3 regions of the Blautia sp. JLR.GB0024 genome follow, and region 1 is predicted to be linked to each of the others. Evidence: riboswitches for the same ligand, from Rfam matches in the RefSeq annotation. Region 1 holds a riboswitch; each other region holds the start of a gene.
The links. Region 1 has a riboswitch for cyclic di-GMP ahead of V8Q34_RS22140 (hypothetical protein). Riboswitches for the same ligand answer to the same signal wherever they lie in the genome.
Positions count from the first base shown of each region.

Region 1 (5,574 bases):
GTAGCCTTTTTGTGTAACTGTTCCTTTTCTTTTGGGTTTGAGATGAATACGGCGAAGAGGATCATAAAGGGGGATATCATTCTTGATCTGCTCAAGCCGGTGCCTTACAGGGGAATGCTTTTTTTCAGGATGCTGGGGACAGCCGGGATGGAATTCGGGGTGACGCTGATACTTGTCGGGTGTCTGTATCTGTCGGTGAACGGTGCGGCGGGAATCCGTTTGGAGAGGGTACTGCTGTTTTTGGTGTCCCTGTTTTTGGGAATGGGGATAAAGTTTGGGATACAGTATTTGTTTTCCCTGCTGTGTTTTTATACGGATAATTCTTATGGGGTGACTAAGGCCAGGGAGGTGCTGACCAACTTTTTTTCCGGGGCGATCCTGCCGCTTGTGATGTTTCCCGGGGGGCTTAGAAGGGTTGTGGAGGTGCTGCCTTTTCAGGGAATCGTATTTACGCCATGCAGCATTTTTATAGGGACTTTTTCCATGGAGGAGAGTCTTCGGGGGATTGCGGTGCAGGCTGTTTGGATTGGGATTTTGTGGGTGTGCGGGGCACTTTTTTGGAAGAAAGCATCAGGGGTCATTTCCCTGTATGGAGGGTGAGAGATGAGGAGATGGAGGCATTATTTGAGGATGTATGGGCAGATTCAGATGCAGAATATGAAGTCCCTGGCTGAGTACAGGACGGATTTCCTGATGATGGTATTTTTTACCGGGTTTTCTCAGGTTTGTAATCTGGGGGTGCTTGGGATCATTTACAGTAATATCCCTGAGGTGGGGGGCTGGAAGCTGTGGGAGATACTGCTTTTGTACAGTTTTCTGTTGTTCTCGGAGGGGTGTATTAACTTCTTTTTTCAGGGAACCTGGAAGATTGCGGAGATGATCAATATGGCGGATCTGGACCGGTTTCTGGTGCGGCCGCTTCCCGTGGGGCTGCAGCTTCTCACGGCCAGGATTGATTTTGACGGGCTGAATAAGATGGGGATTGCGGCGGCTGTGTTTGCTCTGGGGGCAAGTCACTGTAATATCAGGTGGAGTTTGTGGAAAATTGTCTGTCTGGCGGTGTTTCTTGTGGAATGTTGTGTGATTCGTGTGTGTATGATCTGGATTGCAAGCTGTGCCTCATTTTGGATGGAGGGAGGGAAGAACAGTTTGAATTTCTTTGCTATTTCCATTGGGGAGATGGCGAAATATCCGCTGATCATTTATCCGCCTGTACTGCAGGGGATATTTGCGTATTTGATTCCGTATGCGTTTGTCAGTTACTATCCGGTGGGGTATCTGCTGGGAAAGAGCGGGATGCGTGCCGGGGTGATGGTTATGCCGGCAGTGTGTGCGGTGATGGCGGGGGTGGCTGTGATTGTGCTTAAGAGGGGGCTTGGGAGGTATGAGAGTAGTGGGAATTGAGATGGGACAGGATTGTTTCGGGGAATGCGGATGAATTTAAAAATATTAAAATAATGCAGGGTATAACATTGCGAATATATTGTGAAGAAATATTTTTGTCATACTGGATGTGCAAAGTCATATTTGCACATTCTTGGCATAAATAGTATAATTTTGGTATTCTGTAAATACATGTTGACATTTAACACGAAATAGAGTATGGTGAGTTTAAGATAAATATTCGATAATAGTAAAGCTGTCGAAAGGCAGTGACACAAAGCTAAAGGGTCTAAGGTCTAACAAGCATGACTATGACAGCCAGTTGCCGTATTATTTTTTGTAAGGTAATTTTTATACCTTGCTTTATTTTGATACGCTTCTGCCTGCAAATTGCTGCAGGCAGTTTTTATTTCGGGGAAAAGTGTATCCCGAGGTAAAAAGCCGGTAGATACTTGTCACAGGATAAGTATGTTCTTTTTGTACGAAAAAATGAAAGAACGCCCCTGCCGGAGGCAGCAGAATCCTTTAGGTTTGTGCAAAGTTCAGGCATAGCGCCGGAGTTTGCCGCACAAACATCCGAAACTGAAAAAAATCAGGAACCGCGCGAGAGTATGCCTAGGCATACTCTCTTTGTTATTATAGGTATAATAACAAAAACATCCTGAAGACATAAAATATAATTTCGTGCGGCCAAAAATTTCAGAGGTGAGAGAATTGAGTGAAGAAGAGAAGAAAACAAAGAGCACCGGTGAGATGGTCACTGATAATGCCCTGAAACTTCAGAAAGCGGTACTGAGACAGAAAATCATGATCGGAGCCCTTGTAGGAGTCATAGCAGTGGGCGGTGCCGGTGCAGCGGGGTATAAGCTCGGATGGTTTGGCGGAGACAATGACAAGGCACAGGAGGAGCAGGTATCAGCGGATATTGATCCAAATGCAGGGGACTGGGACGGAACTATCCCGGAGGCCCCGAAAGGCGATCCCAATGCGGAGAATATAGAATTACCGGGATATCCTAAGATATATATTCCTGCAGGACAGACAGATGTGGATGTGGCATTTTCCAACCCGGAAGGGAACCCCTGTTATTTTACATTCCAGCTTGTGCTCAAGGACGGCGGGGAAGTGCTTTATGAATCAAAACAGGTGCCTCCCGGGGAGGCGATTACAACAGCTACATTGAGCAAGGCTTTGGATGCAGGGGAATATGCGGCTGAACTGAGAATCACAACGGCAAGTATTGTGGACTTATCCCCCATGAACGGAGCAAATATGGAGACCGTGCTCGATGTGAGATAAGGGTGGTGTTTCATGGACAGCAGGAATTGGAGAGGGATTGTAATTTCTGTTATCACGTCAGCGGTACTTGTAGTTGGAAATACGGGGATGGCCTTTGCTGACGCGGAGCAATTTAATGAAGACGGGGAAGCAGATCCTGCAGTATCACAGGAGCTTGTCCGGGATGTGTACGGAAATTGGATTTCAGCAGATATAGAAGAACCTCAGGACTTTGACGAAGAAGAGGAAACAGAAGATAGTCTTCAGGAAGAAAATGAGGAAGAAAAGGATGAAGTCAACAGAGTGCATCATCACGATGAATTCTGTGGCTATAGAGAGGCAGTGCCGGAAATACCATGCGACCATGAGTGTGTGGATACGGATGGGGACGGCATTACAAATCATTGTCCGGAATGTGCGTACCGGCCTGCAGTTGAAGCGGCTCCCTGCAAGTATGAGCTGGAAATGCTGAAAGCAGAAGAAGAGCTGAAAAAACAGCAGGAGCTGGAGGAACAGCAGGAAAGTAAGGATTTGGAGGAGGAAGACCAGGATTCAGAGCAGCAGGGGGAAGATGACCCCGAAAGTGAAAATCCTGAACAGAAGGATTCCAAACCGGAAGAATCCGGGGAAACAGACGGACAAAATAATAAGAAAGAAGATGAGAACGGAGGAGAAGAAAGCGGTGACAGTCAGAAAGATACACCGTCCGGAATAACAAATCAGGGCCAGAAGGATAATATTTCCCATATGGATGAACAGGCCCATGAGGTGACCTCACCTCAAACGGAAGGACAGGAAGATGTTTCTGAGGAAACACGCGCAGAAGATGAAGAGACAGCGGATACCGGTGAAAAGGATGAAGGGGAAGCCATAGAAGGAACGGAAGATATGGAGAATACCCCGGAAAATCCGGATGCTGAAAAAGAACCGCTGCCGTCAAATGAACCTGTATATGAAGTCGAAATTCCTTCACAGGTAAAACTGACAGATGACACGGACAGCTTTACGATCCAGACTAAGAAATTGATACCGGAAGAGGATGGCGAGCTTGTAGTCACAGTGGAAGGAACTGAGAGCAGAGACAGGAAGAACTTCGCACTGTACTGCGGAGAAAACAGTTGGGAATACCGGCTGGAGATAGCCGGGAACTTGATTACACCGGAAGAGAATCAGGCGATTCTGGATGGGTGGAGTGAGGCACAGGATGTGAATATTCTGCCGGAAAATAGTATTGATTTGTGTGCGGGGGAATATTCGGGAGTGCTGGTGTTCCATGTGGTGTATGAGAGCAGAGTCGAGAATTTTGAAATGGAAATTAATTAAAATTATAATTTAGGAGGATTTGGTTATGAAGAAAAAAGGGTTAGTAGCTATGGGGTTGGCAGGGGTTATGACGATTGGGATGTGTGTGCCGGTGTTGGCAGCGGAGGAGTTTACAGATGCTTCACAGAATATCGAACAAACAGACGGAATACCTCCAACAATCAATGGAACAGAGTTGGAAATGAATGTACCTTCTCAATATAAAATAAGCATACCATCAAAAATTAAAGTTGATTCTAAAGGTACTAAAGAGAATATAAAGATATCTGTATCAAGAACAATATTGGCTAATGGCAATGTCCTGAGTGTTACAGTTCCGAATCAAGCTATAGAATTAGAATTATCAGGAAGTAGTGTAAAATACAATATGAAATTTAATGATGGAAAATCAAAAGATACAGCATGGGAGTTGTGTACTTTTGACAATTCAATAGATACAGAAACTGATAGAACTTTTTCACTATTAGCAGGTGATAATGAAAAAATAAAGGTAGCAGGAACATATACAGGAACTGTAACATTTTCGATAAGTGAAGTAGCAGCTACACCAGCTCCCTGAAACTCCCAGTTAATATAATTATCATAAAATTATTTTGAATTAAATTGATACAAGTATTAGTAGGCATCTTTATAAATAAAATGACTCCTTTTCGGTAAGAATTACGATATAATGTTTTTGCCAAAAAGGAGTATTTTATAAAAATAGAAAAGAAGAATGATTACTTAAAGAGTGACATTAGCTGTGTTTATGTGATCTATGTACACTTGAAGGCCAGTTTCTATAATGTGCTCTGTGAACTATTGAAAACAGAATTAAAGGTTTCATTTATGTGTGAGTAAATTATAGCAATAAATTCAATAAAATGTCTACCCGGTGGTAAATAGCGTAGGCGCGTTGCAGAAATTTAGGTCTGGTGGAAGAATATAGATGTGTTTACGGCCACCATACAGTATTTTACAAAGACCTCAGAACATTTGACATAAGATAGCTGTCTTTCCGGAACTTCCGCGGCGAAACCCCGGTACATTTCCGAAACACCCGGGAATAATACCCCGCGTCCGTAAACCCCGCACTAAACGCCGCATCTGTGATACTATACTCCTCATCCCGCAGATAAGGAATGCTCTGCTCCACACGATAGCGCAGCAGATAATCAAACAAAGATTCATTCATATGTTTCTTAAAAAAACGACAGCACTCACTCTTACAGATATGCACGGAATCTGCAATATCTGTAAGGGTGATTTTCTTATCATAATTCTCATGAATAAACCCCAATATAGTCTTAAGCCTTGCCAGCTCCTTAGGATTCAGCGATTCCGCCTCCTGATTAAAAGCCCCCTGATGGCGCAGCAAAACCAGCCAGATCTCCGACAACAGCATCTGCACCTCCATCTCATAAAAATCCGGCCTCTCCAAATCCAGCTCTATGACCTTCTTCATTTTCTCCCTGATATCCCCATGCCACTCCTCACTCCCATCAAACCAAAGCGCCGAGAACTCATGCCCATTTACCACCAGGTCCACGTATTTTGTCTGTATCAGACTCTTCTCAAACCCATACACAATCTTAGGGTCAAAGGTAATAC
Region 1 is NZ_JBANBF010000013.1:135,151-140,724, reverse strand. Features, by position in the region: gene V8Q34_RS22150 (ABC transporter permease) at 1-600, shown strand, start outside; gene V8Q34_RS22145 (ABC transporter permease) at 604-1,404, shown strand; cyclic di-GMP riboswitch class I at 1,623-1,713, shown strand; gene V8Q34_RS22140 (hypothetical protein) at 2,098-2,682, shown strand; gene V8Q34_RS22135 (hypothetical protein) at 2,695-3,984, shown strand; gene V8Q34_RS22130 (hypothetical protein) at 4,010-4,543, shown strand; gene V8Q34_RS22125 (helix-turn-helix transcriptional regulator) at 4,940-5,574, opposite strand, start outside.

Region 2 (5,574 bases), on a different contig from region 1:
TCTTCTGCTCCATGGCCTGTATCTCCACATCCTGGTCATACGAGGCAAAGCTGTCTCCGCTTATACTGAGATGGTACTGCCCGGGTTCCAAATCTGTAAAAGATGCCTCCGCCTTTTTAGAAACGCCCTCACCCTCCTGCATGGAAAAGGATGCTGTAAGCTGCCGGCCGCCACCTGTTAAAACTGCCTGCAGTCCTCTGTTCAGCGCTTCCGGGTCACTGTATGGGAGTGTGTAAAGCAGGCTTAGATGCAGCCGGCCTTTCTGTACCACCGCTCCGGTCTCAGAAAGCAGTGCTCCTTCTCCTTTCTGCGCATCCGGATCACCTGCCATCTGTTCTCCTGCAGCCCCTTCTTTTCCGGACGCTTCCGTCTGTTCCTCTGCGGTCCCTGCTTTTCCGGACTCTTCCGTCTGTTTCTCTGCGGTCCCTGCTTTTCCGGACTCTCCCGTCTGTTCCCTTGCGGTCTCTTTTTTCCCGGATTCTCCTGCCAGTATCCCTGCAGTATCCTCTTTCCCGGATTCTCCCGACAGTATTCCTGTAGTACCTTCTTTTCCGGATTCTCCCGTCTGTTCCTCTGCAGCCTCTGCGTTCTTTGGCGCTCCCGCCTGTTCACCCTGCATTTTCATCTGGCCCTCAGGCACTTCTGCAGGTTGCTGCAGGCTCCTGTTCCTCAGCGTTTCCGCCTGCCATCCGGGCGTCTCGCTCTGCTTCCCGGCATCCATCTTCTGGCTGCTGTCCACATCCATGTATGCTGCCTGCGCACCGGATTTAAAAGACTCCACATCCTGCCCCTGAACAGCGGCAGATGCAGTAGTCCCCGGTGTCTGCAGGAGCATACCGGATACAAGAAGCCAGACGCATAACTTTTTCATTTTCAATTTTTATTCTCCTTCCCCTTTCAGGGCCAAAAAAAACGATACCCAGGGATATCGTTTTTCTTAAAGACAACAGACGGACAGAATATCCCTGTCCATCACTGTCTGCAGCCCGGCTGTCCCTCCCTTGGGACCCGTGGCTTTGCGTCACTGCCTTACGACAGTTTTGCCCCTTTATTTTTTTATATTTCCGTTTTCTGACTCTGTTCATGTATTAAACAGGATCACTATATTAAGAATATCAATTTTGACAATTTTAGTCAAGTCTTTTCATTCCATATTTTTGATTTTTTTACAGATTTCTTCCAGAAGACCGTCTCTGTTCTTTTCTGTAACTTCAATCACTTCCACGTCGGGGCGTTCTGCCACTGCCTGTGTAAACGCACCTGTATTCTTCTGCAGGACACCGATGACAAGACTCTGGGTATCCAGACAGGAGAACAATGCTTCCTGAAAGGCGGGGGCATCTGCCTCAGCCTTTCCGAGTTCATCTATCACGGCTGTTTTTTCAGGCATTTCCTTCACCTTTTTCATCACGGCTGCGCCCAGTGTCTCAAAGGTTTCCGGTATGGATATCTTCTTTCCCTTACCGGCCCGTATTAGGATCGGACTGTCATTTTCGTATTCTCCCACAGGTACCAGGCTGTGCAGGTAAAATCCCTTCTGGACACCGCCGATCTCATAGGGCAGTGTTCTGTAACCCACCGGCTCTGTTCCCAGTTCTTCCACAATACGGTTTAAAAGTGTGCTCTTGCCAGCCCCTTTTTCCCCTGTCAGGAAGATATGTTTTCTATGTGCTTCTGAGGGATGGGCCGTGAGTTTTTTCTTTCCGGCCAGCTTTTTCTCTGCCTTATGGCAGCCACACTGGCAAAAAGCCGCTGCCTTTTGGAGCATGGGACGCTTTTTTAAAGGAAATTCCGCATCCGGAAGTGTTTCCAGCAGATCTGCCAGAGCGGATATCTCTTCCACAGAGTGATAGACTCTGAACTCCCCATAGGTTTTTTTATCCCCGGCAAGTCTCCCTGCTATGGCAATCGTCTCCTCTGTCAAACGTTCCGAAACCTCCGCATCCTTATGTGCACAGATGATTCTGGGCACACAAAGTTCATACTCTCCTTCCAGTATGAGGTAATCCACAGGCAGTTTCTCATAGAAATCCCCGCTTACGTCCGCCGGAAGTAAAATATCGGTCTCTTTTTTCCCTTTTACACAGACAAGATCAGCGCCCGCCTCCCTGTGTCTCCACGTATTACTGTCAGAAGTGTCCAGGGTAAATTCGGGACAGAACACACTCTTTACGGTTCCCACCCGGTATCCCCGTTTTTTCAGTTCTTTGATGAGTCCGGTAACCGTTGTGGTCTTGCCGGACTTTCTCACACCTACGATCGTACAGATTTTCAACTGTCACCCTCCCTGCTCACTCTCTATTTCTGTTATATGTTTACACCAGCGCCTTCGGTGTGTATCCTTTGGAATCACGAGACGGTATGTCTCTCCATCCTGCGCAAGGTATACATCCCCCGCGAGGATTTCTTCACCGGAAACAAGCGTATCCCTGCCGTCCCAGCTCACAAACTCCACGAGGCTGTCCGCAGTCACACTGCCCAGTACCTCACTCACCGAAAAAGCCTGATAGGAATATTCAGCTCCGTCAGCACACTTCCCCTTGAGTTTCACAGGGGTCATGCCTTCAAACAAACCATCTTCTATCTTCATATATGCTCACCCCAGACTGCCAGCATATCCTCTATGTTATAGGAGTACACGCCATTGGAACACGGATTCTCCCCATGGGTCCCTCCGTCACCGGTCTCATGCACGCCATGATCGCTGATCAACAGGATCTCTCCCTTAAAAATCCCGGAGAGCGCTTCTATATATCCGTCTGTCTCTTTTAATTTTTCCATACACGCAGAGCTAAAGGGGCCGTCTGCATGGGCCGCATCATCAATCTCATGAAAATGGGCAAAAATAAATTCTTTTTCCTCCGAAGCCGCTTTGCACGCATCCCGGTAAATCCAATAATCGCAGCCTTTTCCCTTTGCCGCAGCATGAAGCCTGGGCAGAAGTTCTGTCTTCAAAATCCTGGTATCCCCCTCTAAAAATGCTGTATTTTCCGCACTCCTGCCGGCAAACAGGGTGGGGACCAGAACTTCCCTGTCCTTTCTGGAGTGTATCCCGTGCACATACGGCAGTTCCCCTGTTATCATGGTAGCCATAGCCGGATTCGTCACCGGCGGCTCCACAGTCCTCACAGGGAGCACGGAAAAATTACGGCTGATAAAAGGCACACTGCCATTGTCCGCCGCATTTTTGTACATACGGTAACCCAATCCGTCCAGGTAACAGACCATTACCTTTCCGTGTGTCAGTTTTTCCCTGACACGGGGCGCAAATTCCTGCAGCTTTCTGCCGTAATGAAAACAGAGCTGTTCATATTCTTCAGGCGTATTTACATTTGCAATGACCGCCTCTCCGAATCCCAGCTCCTCCAAATCCAGATACCGTGTATTGACCCGCTGAAACAAAAGTCCGGGCTTGTGCTCCCGGTTTCTGCGCATATGCTCCACAACAGGCAGAATACTTTTTGCATACACACTGCACAGCGGCTGAGGCCTGCCCTCTCTTCTGAGCACCAGGCAGTCCTCCTCACCGGTAATGTTTGACACCAGAGCCTTTAAAAATTCCCGGCTTATCATGGGCATGTCTGTGGCAAGCATCACCGCATACGGTGCATCCATCTGCTTTAATACCTGATAAATGCCCTCCAGCGGTCCGTATTCTTTTTCCTCATCCTCCACCAGTGTACAGGACAGATCCCGGTATTTTTCCCTGTCATCCACTGAGACATAGATTTCAGGGAAATCCCGGCAGGCATCTATAAGCGTATGCAGAAAGGTGTCACCGTTCCATGTAAGGGAAGCCTTGTTTTTTCCCATTCTGCTGCTCTTTCCTCCTGCCAGAATCCCTGCTGCTGTCTTCACCATATCCTAATCCTCCCCCAGATAAAGGGCATCAATGGTGCTGCCCGGCAAAAGTGCGTCCGAGCCTTTTGGAATCATGCCGATGAGATTACAGCCGCCCCAGGGGCTGACCATACCGTTTGCCTGATTCTTCCTGGTGTTTAAGCACACTCTTCCCTGATGGAATTCCAGAATACCGGGGATGATCCTTCCTCCCGGGCTTTTCTTTGGAAATCCCTCCGGCAGACATACCGGAATACTGGGCACTTTGTATTCTTTTTTACCGCACATTTTACGGAATGCGGGAAGCCCCAGCAAAAATAAAGCTGCCGCCGCTGCAGAAGGATTGCCGGAAAGGCCCAATAAAAGCCTGCCGTCCTTTACCGCTGCCAGAGTTGCCATTCCCGGCTTCATTCTCACCTGCCAGAAGAGCACCTCTGCTCCGATTCCCTCCATAGAGGAAAGGGCCAGGTCATAATCCCCCACAGATGCGCCTCCGGTTGTTATGACACAGTCCGCATCGGCCAGACACGCGGTGAGCGCATCCTTGATGGCGTCCTCATCATCTCTGACAATTCCGTAGATATCTGCTGTGATTCCCCACTGCCGCAGAAACCCCTGCAGCATGTAGGCACTGCTGTTTCTTATTTTACCGGGTTTCAGCTCCTCCGATACGGGCAGAAGCTCATCCCCTGTGCTGATGATCCTGACTCTGGGTTTTTTGAAGACTTCCACCTCTCCATACCCGAGACCTGCAAGCAGTCCCACGGACGCAGGGCTTAAATGTCCGCCCTCCTCCATGACGACCTCTCCTGTCTTTACATCTTCCCCTGCTTTTACGATGTTGCTCCCCGAAGCAATGGGTGAAAAGAAACACACTTCCTTATCAGTAAAGGAAGTGTCTTCATATTTCACCACAGCATCGGCCCCCTGAGGGATAGGCGCTCCGGTCAGTATTTTTACTGCCTCCATAGGCCCTACCGCTTTTTCGGGCGCATGTCCCGCCGGTACCTCCTCAATAATTTTTAAAGTCACCGGCGTATCATGTCCCGCATCTGCAACATCCGCAGAGCGGATGGCATAACCGTCATAGGGGGAGCGGTCAAAGGGCGGAATATTTTCTTTGGCCAGTATCCGGCAGGCCAAAATCCTGCCGTAAGCCTGATCGATCTCCACCTTTTCCTTCCCCATTCTCTCTGTATGGGAGAGAAGCAGGTCTATGCCTTCCTGTATTTCAATTCTCTTTGGATAGTTTTGTGCCATATCTGTTGTCTCCGTTATACTTGTTACGATTCAGCCAGCTAAATCGTTACAGGTATTCGCCCATTAAAAATCGCTTTGCGATGGGGCGAATACCTGCTGTCACGTTACTATTCTTATACACGGTCAGCGCGGTAAATGCGCAGACCTGGCTGAACAGTTACGAAATCATTACTTATGCTTTTTCAATTTTTATCGCACATACCTTATATTCCGGTATTCTTGCGTATTTGTCCAGTGCTGCGTTGGTCAGCCAGTTCGCGTTTCCATCCGGGAAGTGGAACGGCATCCAGGATTCGCCCTGGGAAACCTTGCGTCCTACTCTTGCGGTGGATTCAATCTGACCACGTCTGGAGGATACTTTTACCTTGTCACCGTTTTTGATTCCCAGTGCCTCGGCATCCTTGTAGTTCATCTCTATATAAGAGGTACCCTGGATTTCCATAAGTCCCGGTGTTCTTCCGGTCATGGCCCTTG
Region 2 is NZ_JBANBF010000006.1:94,283-99,856, forward strand. Features, by position in the region: gene V8Q34_RS15125 (fibronectin type III domain-containing protein) at 1-871, opposite strand, end outside; cyclic di-GMP riboswitch class I at 978-1,055, opposite strand; gene mobB (molybdopterin-guanine dinucleotide biosynthesis protein B) at 1,145-2,275, opposite strand; gene V8Q34_RS15135 (hypothetical protein) at 2,279-2,590, opposite strand; gene V8Q34_RS15140 (NTP transferase domain-containing protein) at 2,587-3,861, opposite strand; gene V8Q34_RS15145 (molybdopterin molybdotransferase MoeA) at 3,865-5,100, opposite strand; gene fdhF (formate dehydrogenase subunit alpha) at 5,273-5,574, opposite strand, start outside.
Region 2: it holds a riboswitch for cyclic di-GMP, as region 1 does, so the genes downstream of both, V8Q34_RS15125 (fibronectin type III domain-containing protein) here and V8Q34_RS22140 (hypothetical protein) in region 1, are expected to answer to the same signal.

Region 3 (5,574 bases), on a different contig from region 1:
ATGAAATGTCCGCAATACCGCTCCCTTCCCCTGCACATGACAAAAGCGGCGATCGTACTGCTGCCAAGAATACCTTAGTCATTAATTCATTTGTCACGATATATACCTTCTCTCCCGTAAGGATTGTAAGCTTCCGAAAATTCTTCAAAAATCAACTCCAGATTACGCGGTAATTCGTCCAACAAGCAGATATCCTGACTGAGCAGAGGAACGACCAATACCGGTTTTCCATACACACCACTCAGGGCATATGCGGTAAACTCTCTGGATTTAGCATTCACTGAATCCATATTTCCTGACTTACATTCAAATACGACTGCCTGTCCGGATTTAAGAAGAAGCATCAAATCTAATTGACAGAAATTCCGGCTGCCGGAAATACTATTGATAAGGACCTCCTGCTCGTTGTTATGCCGGACATCCACATTAAACCCTATACTTTGAAAACACGATTTTTTCCCGGGTTCCATGCCTTCCACAGTTTCTAAAAGAGCCACTTCCGTCATGAATTCCAGGGCATAGCCAAAAGGAAAACTCTTTTCAACAGTTGAATCAATAATTGCCTTTCTTAGTTCATCGTCCAGTTCTATATTATTTATAATCTCTCCGAAAGAACATTGTTTGCTTTTTCCTTTTCTTTGTTATTTAAAATAAGGCATTTCCTAAGTGCCGGATTTCGCTTATATTCCTCTAAAAGTGATTTGTATGCTTTAATACGTAATTCTATATGGTTTCCCTTTTCATCTGAGGTATACCACTTATTTTCATCAAAATAAAACTCTTCCTGTGCCTTTGCGCAATATCCTGCCAATTGAAAAAAACAACTGATTGTCAATGCAGAATCCCCATAAGGCTGCTCTAACTGCGCATATTCCCAATTATTCTTTTCATATTTTCCTACAATTGCTCCCTGTGAATTTCCTTCTAAGTACAAGACCAAACCATTCCTGATGTCTGCTTTCCTTTCTAAACGCTTCTTTGATTCCCGATACTTCCCCTTTCGGAAAACCCGTTGTTTTTTCACGTTGGATCGGCAGATCCACAAATCCTATCTCTGTTCCTGTTCCCATATGTAATGGGGTTTGATTCTGATAAAATACTAATTTTTTCATAAATTTAACAGCCTAATATAAAACCGGCTGTATTCCTCCCTTCCTCCATCATTTTTTAAACAAAAAAGGCACCGCCTATGGGTGTCCTTTTTGTTCTGTAACTGGCTGTCATACCCTAATGACCTAGACTCTGTAGTTTTGCGACACCAGCTTTCTCTGGCTATGCCTTTTTACTGGTATGTTTATTATAAGGTATTTGTCTATGCTCCCCCGTCTCCGGTAGCCTGAACCTTCACCAGTAATATGAGCTTGCTTTCAGGGAACATGATATATCAAGGCGATTTTTTCCACTTCGCTGACTCTATTTCTTTTATTCTTTAAAATATTCATATACTTCTTCAGAAATCTCTTTTATTTTCTCCCTGGCCAATGAAGTATCAGAAAGATTTGATGCAAGAACTGTGATACAGTATGTATTATCTCCATTTAAAATTAAAGCAGCATCATTTTCAACATCATTCAATTCTCCCGTTTTATTTGCGACTTCTACCTCATCAGGTACACCTGCGGGGATTTTATCTGTGCGTTCCTGCTGTTTCAAATAGCGAAGCATCTCCAGAGAATGATTGCATTGATTTAGATATACTTTTTTCAGAAATTCACAGCAGTCTATCGCTGAAGTGTAATTTTCTCCATTTTCATTACTCTCAAGCAACATCCTTCCCATATTAGTATCCTGATACTCATTTTCCTGGCAGTATAAATTAACTCTACTCCTTCCTTCCTCATTACTGCCATATCCCAACATAGCAACCAGTTGATTTGCAGCCTCGTTATCACTGACTGTGATCATCCGCTCCAAACACCCGTTTACCTCCTCTTGTCCATATTCCCGGCACAATTCATCATACGCTTCATAAACTGTTCCCATAATGAATAATTTGATAAGACTGGCTGCCGGATACTTCTCTTGATGAATATTACACATAATTCCAGTATTGAACTGTTCCACATATACAGACCAGTCCCCATCTAAAGATTGTATTTTCTGGGTCAACTGTTTTATTATTTTATTTTCATCTGAAGGGCCTTCCTCATCCGGTTGCGAATTTCCCGTTTCACTCTCCTGTACTTCGGAATCAACAGTAAAAGTCTCCGCATTATGAATTTCCTCTTCCTGCTGCTTTAATTGTTTTAATTGGTCTTCTTTCTCATTTTTTTTCTGATATAAGAAAAAATCCGCACCTAGCAGTGCAACACCGCAGAACAATAATATACAACCTGCCACAAAAATTTTAAACCAGTGCTTATAAGCACGTGTTTTTCGGTATCGCTTTACCTTATTTTTCCGCATAATATCCCTCTACTCTCTTACATTGCCAAAATAATCATCGATTCCATCTGCAATTCCCTGAACCATTAAACTTTGATATTCTAAATCTGCCATGTTTGTGTCATCTTCTGCATTACTCATGAATCCCATTTCAATAATTGTGACGGGAATCTGACTCCAGTTAATTCCTGTCATATCATCATAATATTGTACACCTTTATTCAACATTCCTGTAGTTTCACAGTAGGAATCAATAATGCATTGGCCCAGTCTGCTGCTCTCCGCAGACAACTCTCCAACATATGGGTTTTCCTCAGAAGGTACCATTGTCATGGCTCCCTGTATACCCGGATTTTCACTGCTATTTGCATGGATTCGGAGAAAAATGTCAGCTTTTTCTCGGACTGCCAGCTCAGCTCTTTCTTTATTACTGATTGCTGTTTCATTATCTTCACGTGTCATAACAACTTCATAACCTCTTGTCTGTAATTCCTGATAGAGCCGCCGGGAAATTTCTAAATTTAATTCGTATTCCGGTTTTCCCGTCGTATTACCAACAGTCCCTGTACTGGCTTTTGCTTTCATTTCTGATGCACCTGGTCCTATTGGTTCCAAATCACTCATATCCACATTTTCACTTTGATGCCCAGGATCCAATGCAATTTTCTTCCCTGCTGCTTTCGTCTGTTCTTCACTTTGTTCTTTCTGAACTCCACTTTTATGTACGTCTTCCAGCTTATTATTATTTTTGTTTGTCTGTTTCTCCATATCTGCTATCCGATTCTCGATTTTTTCGACTTTTGTCTGTGTTTTTTTATAAATTTGATAATTTATTTTAAATAAAATCCCACCCGAAAGTAGCAGGATAATAGCAAAACACCAGACTATAACTGCTTTTGCTTTCATATGCGTCACTCCTTAATACAATTGATATCCTTCGCTGTTTATTTCGTGTTCTTTCTCACTTAGTTTCTTAGCATTTGCACGTTCATAGTCATTTAAAATACTTTCATCAAAAGCTTCTGCTGCAATCGTCCCCTCATACCAGGACTTTGAGCTAAAATAATCCATCAACTCCTGTTTTTGAAACATACGTCCATGTCTGGCATAAATCTCATTTTTTGCATAATTAATCTGTTGTAATGAAAGATTTTCCAATTCTTCGTCCGTTAAATATCTTTCAGCACTATCCTGAAAAATATATTCACTTTGTTCGTTATCCGTGGTATCACCTTCTGTGGGCTCTTCCGTCATCTCATCTGCAGACACATTTTCCTCTACCCATTCATACAGATAATCTGCCACCGCATATGATTCTATTTTTAAATAAGAAGATGATTTGGGGTTTTCACCAAATATACTCATAACAATTGATAATATTACCCCAACTATGAATAAAAAAATCAAAAAGCCTCTATTTCTCTTCATTTTCATCCCTCTTTCCTACAGAAGCCGACATATAATAAGAACAAAAGAAGGTCCAAACAACAACAGCAATTTCTTTTTTAATTCCAGTTTTCCATCATCATTTTTCGCCTGTCCGCTATTTTCGTCACTATCAAATACAAAACCACATTTATTGCAATATACCGCACCAATTTCGACCTGTGCTTTACATTTCGGACAATCCATAAATACCCTCCTCTCAGCAATAGGTTAAAGGAATCTTACCAAAATCAACATAATCATCAGTCCGCATAAAAAAAACGTTATAATAGCATCTTTTGTTCCTTTCAATTTATCCACCTCATAAAAAAGTCTTTCCGCTTCCAAAATCATCATTTGCCTCTTTCCCAAAATCTTTTCCAAAATCTATGGTATTCTGGCCAAAATCCGAATCTATATTCCCCCATTCCTGGTAATCATCTGTTTTATAAGCAGCTTCATTATAATGAGCTAAAATAACAGACATAATGACACTCACAAAAAATCGTATTACTGTTTCGGAATAAAACATATACAATCCTGCTTCCAAAACAAATCCGGCAGCCAAACCGATTCCCAGTCTCATGGGCAGCAATCCAAGTACAACCTGCTGGGAATCAATAACAAATCCAACTATGATACCAAGAACCAGAGTAAGAAGAAGAAGGAACAGCACCCTTAAAATCATAAATAAAACTTTTCCATGTTCTGTACCAGACCGATAATCAAGCAAAACCCTCTGATTAGCATATTTTGTCATCTGTTTAATAGTAAATGTTAAATTATTAAGCTCTTTTATCTGATAATAACATCCATCTGTTCTTGTTGAAAGTTTGTTTAATACTCTTTTGCCTAAGAAACCAATATTTGAAAAACCTATTGTATATATATTTATATTGTCTGCATTACACTTACTTATAATATCTTTGTAATCACCGCTGCTGGCACCATCTGACAACAAAATCACAGCTCCCTTTCTGTCGGATTTTTCATATTGACTATATGCATCCTGAAGAGCTGCTTCTATATTAGTTCCTCCACCTGACCTAAAATCTGCCAGTTTCTCTTCGATTTTCTGTATTATCCCTTTCTCCACAGAACTTAAAGGAATAATATTCTGTGAACCATCGTCAAATACATCCAACATTACTTTTTTATTCTCATCTAATTGCTTCACAAAATCAATAATAGCTGAAAAACGTTCATTCTTAGGATCTGTTTCGCTTGTACTTCCTGAATTATCAACTAAAATTATGTAATCATCAATATCTTTTATGACATTTTTTGTTCTGCCTAAACCATACAGAAATTGAAATAACATTCCGAGAATAAACATCACAACTACACCGACAATTATTGCTCCCAGGGCTGTTAATATTTCTTTACCATCCCATGCTGCTCCCCTCATATGATAGGTGAGCCATTCACTGATAAAACCTGACAAAGTCACAAAAAAAGTAAACTGCGCAAAATATATTCCTATAAGTAAAATTGGATTCCAATCCATTTTTAGCCGGTTATAGAAGATTCCTCCGATTACAGCTCCAATTACTCCACCAATCATACAGGCACATAATAAAGAAAAATTAAGCTTCTTTTTGCCGTTTATATTAATTCTTCTCGCCATCTACCTCTTTTCCTCCTGCAAATATTTCTATTTGATCATATTCAATAAACCAAATCGGATAATCTTCCGTACGTATCAACCAAAAATCTCTCAACATATTTTCTTTAAAACATTCCTTCGCCGTAGACAACAAACTG
Region 3 is NZ_JBANBF010000008.1:69,446-75,019, forward strand. Features, by position in the region: gene V8Q34_RS17855 (hypothetical protein) at 596-934, opposite strand; gene V8Q34_RS17860 (hypothetical protein) at 888-1,112, opposite strand; cyclic di-GMP riboswitch class I at 1,206-1,289, opposite strand; gene V8Q34_RS17865 (serine hydrolase) at 1,423-2,406, opposite strand; gene V8Q34_RS17870 (N-acetylmuramoyl-L-alanine amidase family protein) at 2,416-3,291, opposite strand; gene V8Q34_RS17875 (YARHG domain-containing protein) at 3,304-3,813, opposite strand; gene V8Q34_RS17880 (hypothetical protein) at 3,829-4,017, opposite strand; gene V8Q34_RS17885 (vWA domain-containing protein) at 4,133-5,437, opposite strand; gene V8Q34_RS17890 (hypothetical protein) at 5,421-5,574, opposite strand, start outside.
Region 3: it holds a riboswitch for cyclic di-GMP, as region 1 does, so the genes downstream of both, V8Q34_RS17860 (hypothetical protein) here and V8Q34_RS22140 (hypothetical protein) in region 1, are expected to answer to the same signal.